Regions from separate parts of the Halomonas sp. LC1 genome, predicted to be linked through region 2. Evidence: predicted binding sites of a transcription regulator. Region 2 holds the regulator's gene; the other holds the start of a gene.

Region 1 (3,418 bases), on a different contig from region 2:
GTGGCCGCGAAACCACGGCTCGGCGTGAGTTCGGTGATGCCGGTGCCAACCGTCGCGATGACTTTATGACCGTAAGTCACCAAGCCCACGACGATACCGCCGCCGCCCAGTACCAGGACCCACCAGGGCACCAGCGCCGACGCTTCGATTTCGCCGCCGGTTTGCACCACGCTGATCACTGCCGCCAGCGGGCCCACCGCGTTGGCCACGTCGTTAGACCCGTGCGCAAACGCCATGGCGCAGGCGGTGAAGATCATCAGCACGCCGAACACGCGCTCTACGTTGGCGTAACCAAAATGGTCGTTGGCGCTCTTTTCGAACTTGATGCGGCGCTGCATCAGCATCCCGATGCCCATGATCACCAGACCCAGCAGGATCGAGAGCAATAGGCTCTGGTTGAAGGTGAGGTCGAGCCCCACGTGGGAGAGGCCCTTGGTCAACGTCACCATGGCGACGATGAAACCGACCAGGAACACATAGCCCGGCACATAGCGCTTGGCGGCGGTGAACGGGTTGTCGTTCTCGAAAATCAGGTGATGGACCGATTTGAACAGCACGAAACCGATGGTACCGGCGAGCAGCGGGGACACGACCCAGCTTGCGGCAATCTTGGTCACCGCGCTCCAATCCACGGTAGACGCGCCCAAGCCCGCCACCGCGAAGCCCACGATCGCCCCGACGATGGAGTGCGTGGTGGATACGGGCCAGCCTTTCATGGAAGCGACCAGCAGCCAGGTACCGGCAGCCAGCAGCGCAGCCAACATACCGTATACCAGTAGCTGCGGGTCTTCTTGAAGCAGTTCGGGGTCGATGATGCCTTTACGGATGGTGTTGGTGACTTCGCCACCCGCCAGCCAAGCACCCAAGAATTCAAAAATGACGGCAATTAGGATCGCCTGTTTGATGGTGATCGCTTTCGACCCCACCGAGGTTCCCATGGCGTTGGCGACATCGTTGGCACCCACGCCCCACGCCATGAAGAAGCCGAACAAACAGGCCAGAATGATAAAAATGTCACCGTGCTGGGCAATAATCTGCATGAGGTTCCCTTAGCGTGCGGTCAAAATCTGCAGGCGGCTGCCCACGCGTTCTGCGCGGTCAGAAACTTCACCGACCCACTCGATGATCTTGTAAAGGAAGATCACATCCACCGGCGGTAGCTGGCTCTCTAACTCGAAAAGTTGACGACGAATCGCCACCTGCTGGCTGTCGGCCTGGTGTTCGAGGGTGTGCAGTTCGCGGATCATGTTCTGCATGACATCGGAAACGTTGCGACCAAAACCGGATTCCAGCAGGTCTTTCAACTCTTCCAGCGCTTGGCGCGCTTGGGCCACGCAGGCCACACTGGTGCGCATGTAGTCGCGCATCGGCTCGGCCAGTTCGTTGGGCACGCGCATTTTGCGGCCCAGCATGATGCCGGTAATGTCGCGCACTTTGTTGGCGATTTTGTCCTGCACGCTGATCAAATCGAGCAGGTCGGAGCGCGAGACGGGTAGGAACATGGTGTTCGGCAGGTTCAGCCGCAGCTCTGTCTTCAGGGTGTCGGCATCGTGCTCTAAGCGCGTGACGTTCTCGCGCAGTTCCGCTGCCGTGTCCCAATCACCGGCCAACGTTGCCTCGAAGAACGGCAGCAGTTGGTCGGCACATTCATTGGCCTTGACGATGTGGGCCAGCAACGGCTGGAATGGCGAGCGGCCAAACATCGCGGAAAAAGGGTTGGAGGTTACCATATAGCCTTTAGCCTGTTTTCGGGGAGCCTGGAAATGGCGGGCGCCAGTATAAAGAGTGCGTCCGCCGCCGTCATGAAAAGTTCATAATGTCATCAAAAATTAACCAAAATGTCACAATATTGAGGTGGCGATTGTCATGAAAGAGTCAACTAACGCGCCAGCGCCCACCGAGGTGGAACTCAAACTGGCACTGCCGCCCAGCCAGCTGTCAGCGCTGTTACACCACCCCGTTCTTGCGGCCACGCCGCCGGTTCAGCAGCGGCTTGCCAACACCTACTTCGACACCCCGGCGGGCGATCTTGCCGCCGCGCGGGTGGCCGTGCGCCTGCGCAACATCGACCAGCAGGTGCTGCAAACCGTCAAAACGGCGGGCCAGGGCGGCGGCGGGCTCTCTAGCCGCGAGGAGTGGGAGTGGCCTGTACCGACCGCCGACCTAGACCAAGCGGCACTGGCCAAGCTGCCGCCGTTTCAAGGCGCGCTGGGCGAGTGCATCGCGGCGCTGCGCCCCACATTGAGCACCGATTTCACACGCCGTAGCTGGCCATTGGTATGGCAAGGCAGCCATATCGAGCTGGTGCTGGATGAAGGGGAGATCGTCTGCGGTCGCGCGCGTGCGCCCATTTGCGAGGTGGAGCTGGAGCTGAAAGCGGGCGACCCTGCGGCGCTGTGGACGCTCGCCGTCGAGCTGGCCAGCGACGTACCGCTGCGCCCTTCCGATACCAGCAAGGCGGCGCGTGGCAACGCCCTTGGGCGCCAGCAGTGGCCACTACCCGCCGCAACGCGCCCTGCCGAATGGCTACACCGCGCCACTGTCGCGCTGGATGCCTACCACGACAGCCAAGACGCGGCGCACCTCAGCGCCGCACAGCAGGCCTTGGATGCGCTGGCCCAGCATCCGCAGCTCGATGGCGCAGCACGAAGCGAGGCCGCCACGCTGCCGAGCGCGCTGAATAGCCAGGGCATGCCATCCACGGCGTATGGCGTGGCTGCGTTAAATCTGGCCCGTCGCTTGGCTCACGAAACCGCGCTACGCTAACGACACTGCACGATTGATTAAGCCTACTTCAGGATGACGCGATGAGCTTTCCACTCACTCCCGGTGCCGACGGACTTCGCACCCGGCTGTTCCACCTTATCTTCGAATCCGATACGCCGGGGGCAAAGGCGTTCGACATTGCGCTGATCGTCGCCATTCTGCTGAGCGTGACGGTGATTTTGCTGGGCAGCATCGAGATCTATGCCGAGCGTTACGGGCATATCTTCTTCTACATCGAGTGGGCATTCACGCTGCTGTTTAGCCTGGAGCTGCTGGTGCGCCTCTACTGCCTGGAGCGCCCCACGGTCTACCTCAAGAGCTTTTACGGTATCGTCGATGTCGTGGCGATCATCCCTACCTGGCTGGTGCTACTGGTGCCGGGGGCGCATGGGCTGGTGATCGTGCGAATTCTGCGCGTGCTGCGCATCTTCCGCATTTTGCGGCTGATGGAGTTCGTGGGGGAAGGCAGGCTACTGCTGGATGCGCTCAAGCGCAGCCTGCGCCAAATTCTGCTCTTTTTCAGCAGCATTCTCATGGTCGTCACGCTGTTTGCCGCGTTGATGTACACCATCGAATCGCCGGAAGCGGGCTTTACCAGCATTCCCATGTCGATGTACTGGGCCATCGTGAGCATGACCACCGTGGGCTATGG
Region 2 (3,418 bases):
TGCCCCAGCGCGATGAAGCCCTGGCGCTTGGCATCGCGCCGCGCCGTTACGCGTGGCTGCGCGAGGTGGCGCTGTGTATCGATGAAACGCCGTGGGTTGTAGCGCGTTCGGTGGCCCCGCTTCACCAGCTACAAGGCAAAGGGTTAGGCAAGTTGGGTGAGCGCTCGCTAGGCAGCTGGTTGTTTCAGCAGCCCGACTTGGTGCGCGGCCCGCTAGAAGCGACGGCGACGCGGCCGCGCTTTATCCGCTCGCAGCCAGGGCTGGCGGCCCAGAGCTTATGGGGGCGGCGCTCGGTCTTTGAGCACGGTGGGCTTTCGTTACTCGTGCAAGAGTATTTTTTATCCACCATGGCAGATGCACTGGGCCTGCCGTCGCGCTAGGCTAACGCAGCGACTTTTTCGACGAGGTAAGCATGAGCATGGACCGTTCTCTATTGCGCCCGACCGGGTGGGCCCGCTTGACCGATTTCTTACAGCTAATGCGTTTGGACCGACCCATCGGCACCTGGCTGTTGATGTGGCCAACGCTATGGGCGCTGTGGGTCGCCTCCGAGGGCGTGCCGGGCCGCGATGTGCTGCTGATTTTTATCGCTGGGGTATATGTGATGCGCGCCGCAGGCTGCGTGGTGAACGACTACGCCGACCGCCACTTTGATGGTCATGTTAAGCGCACCAAGCAGAGGCCTTTAGCAACGGGGCGGATTAGCGAAACCGAAGCGCAACTGCTGTTTGTGGCGTTGGTGGCCGCCGCCTTTATTTTAGTACTGCTGACCAACTGGTTTACCGTGCTGCTTTCGCTTGGGGGTGTGCTGCTGGCCTCCATTTATCCGTTCATGAAGCGTTACACCCATTTTCCCCAGGTGGTGCTCGGGGCGGCGTTCTCCTGGTCGATCCCGATGGCGTTTGGTGCCGTGCTTGGTGAGGTGCCGTTAGACGCGTGGATACTGTTCAGTGCCAACGTGCTCTGGACGGTCGCGTATGACACCCAGTACGCCATGGTGGATCGCGGCGATGATCTCAAAATTGGCATTAAGTCCACCGCGGTGCTGTTTGGCAGTGCCGACCGTTTCATCATTGGCCTGCTGCAGTTGGCGACGCTGGCTCTGCTTACCTGGGTAGGTATACGGGTTGGGTTAGGCGGTTTCTTCTGGCTGGGTTTGGCAGGCATGGCCGCAACGTTTGCCCATCAGCAGCGGTTAATTTTTCACTGTGACCGCGACCGCTGCTTCCAGGCGTTTCTGAACAATCACTGGTCCGGGCTTTTGGTTTTTGCTGGCATCGCGCTTAGCGGGTGGCCGGTGACTGGCTAATTATGCTGGGTGTCATAGAATTGTCATTAAGTCATGGTGTTATCGTCACAGACATGTCATTGAACTGTTTTCGCATAGATGAGCTTTCTTAGAACACCGTGAGGCCCTGGAATGACCGCCAAGACCGTACTGATCGTCGATGATGAGGCGCCCATTCGCGAGATGATCGCTGTGGCGCTGGAAATGGCTGACTATCGCGTGCTTGAAGCGGACAACGCCCAGGATGCTCATGCGATGGTGGTCGATCACCAGCCCGACCTGCTGCTGCTGGACTGGATGATGCCGGGCACCAGCGGCATCGAGTTGGCCCGTCGTCTCAAGCGTGAAGAGGCCACGGCCGAGCTGCCGATCATCATGCTGACCGCCAAGGGCGAAGAGGACAATAAGATTCAGGGTCTGGAAGCGGGCGCGGATGACTACATCACCAAGCCGTTTTCGCCCCGTGAATTGGTGGCGCGCCTGAAAGCCGTGCTGCGCCGAGCGACCCCGCGTGGTGTGGAAGACCCCATCGAAATCAATGGCCTGCTGTTAGATCCGGTGAGCCATCGTGTGAGCGCGTACGGCAAGGCCCTGGAGATGGGTCCTACCGAGTACCGCTTACTGCAGTTTTTCATGACCCACCAAGAGCGTGCCTATACCCGTAGCCAGTTACTCGATCAGGTGTGGGGCGGCAACGTATACGTCGAAGAGCGCACGGTGGACGTGCATATTCGCCGGTTGCGCAAAGCGCTGGGTGAAGCGCACCAGAATCTGATTCAAACAGTGCGGGGCACTGGATATCGTTTCTCTGCTCGGGTGTAATCGTGCGCCTGTGGAGCCGTGAACTGTGGCGAATCATCTGGCTGGCTTTCCTAGGGATGTGCCTGGGATGGCTGCTGGGCTACCCCGGTTTCGGCTTGGCGGCAGGTCTGACGCTCTGTTTAGTCTATCAACTCCGTCAGCTTAGAGCCCTGTTCAAATGGCTTACGCTGAACCCCCACGATGAGCCACCTGCGGCCACTGGCATGTGGGGCGAACTCTTCGATCGCCTTTATCGTTACCAAAAAAGCCAGCGCATAACGCAAAGCCGCTTGCGAGCCACCCTCGCGCGTATTCAAGAGTCCTCGGAGGCGATGCGTGATAGCGTCGTGATGCTGGATCGCCACGGAGATTTAGAGTGGTGGAACAGTGCCGCCACCGACATGCTCGGCCTGCAAACGGCCCATGACCGCGGTCAGCACATTACCAACTTGCTGCGTGACCCGCGTTTTATCAGCTACTTCAATGCCCGTGAATATAGCGAGCCGCTGACCCTCACCTCGCCCATCGACGAGCGACGCATTTTACAGTATCAAATCACGCTCTATGGTGATGACGAGCGCTTGGTCATGGCCCGGGACATTACGCGCCTGCATCGCCTGGAACAGATGCGCCGCGACTTCGTGGCCAACGTGTCTCACGAGCTGCGCACACCACTGACCGTCCTTTCGGGCTACCTGGAAACGTACGGCGATTTGAAAGAGCTATTGCCGCCTCGATTGGGCAAAGGTATCGGTCAGATGGAAGAGCAGACCAAGCGCATGCAGAACTTGGTCAACGACCTGCTACTACTCTCTCGGCTCGAAATCGACCGAGGGGGAGAAGATCACCAGCCGCTTGCCGTAGGGCCGATGCTAGAGAGTATTCGCCGCGATGCGCTGGCGCTGTCTCACCAGCAACACAGCGTGCAGGTCGTGCTCGATTGCGAAGCGCGCCTAGTCGGCAGCGAGCAGGAGCTGCGCAGTGCGATCTCCAACTTGGCGTTCAACGCGGTGCGCTACACGCCAGCGGGAAGCCAGATCACCCTCCGCTGGGCGGCGCTGCCCAATGGCAGTGCCTGCATCGAAGTGGACGACGACGGTGAAGGGATCGATCCTGTCCATATTCCGCGCCTCACCGAGCGCTTCTACCGTGTCGATAAGGGGCGCAGTACGGCCACCGGCGGCACTGGGCTGGGCCTTGCCATTGTGAAACACGTTCTACTACGCCACGACGCGCAGCTCCAAGTGGAGTCATTGCCCGGTGAGGGAGCGCTGTTCCGCTGCGTGTTTCCGGCTACGCGGGTAGTCCACGACTAACGCGTCGATCGGG

What was found. Region 2 encodes PhoB, which activates phosphate uptake and scavenging genes when phosphate is short. Its sites were predicted from a motif close to TGTCATANNNNTGTCANA; they were not measured.
Region 1: QIT27_RS02470 (CYTH domain-containing protein) is a predicted target of PhoB. The motif match lies at 1,818-1,835, and genes of this name have one in related genera.

What each region holds. Positions count from the first base shown of each region.
Region 1 covers NZ_JASSPG010000001.1:523,380-526,797, forward strand. Annotated here, with positions in the region: gene QIT27_RS02460 (inorganic phosphate transporter) at 1-1,040, opposite strand, end outside; gene QIT27_RS02465 (TIGR00153 family protein) at 1,050-1,730, opposite strand; gene QIT27_RS02470 (CYTH domain-containing protein) at 1,867-2,766, shown strand; gene QIT27_RS02475 (ion transporter) at 2,808-3,418, shown strand, end outside.
Region 2 covers NZ_JASSPG010000007.1:143,295-146,712, reverse strand. Annotated here, with positions in the region: gene QIT27_RS12715 (chorismate--pyruvate lyase family protein) at 1-380, shown strand, start outside; gene ubiA (4-hydroxybenzoate octaprenyltransferase) at 419-1,309, shown strand; gene phoB (phosphate regulon transcriptional regulator PhoB) at 1,421-2,110, shown strand; gene phoR (phosphate regulon sensor histidine kinase PhoR) at 2,113-3,405, shown strand.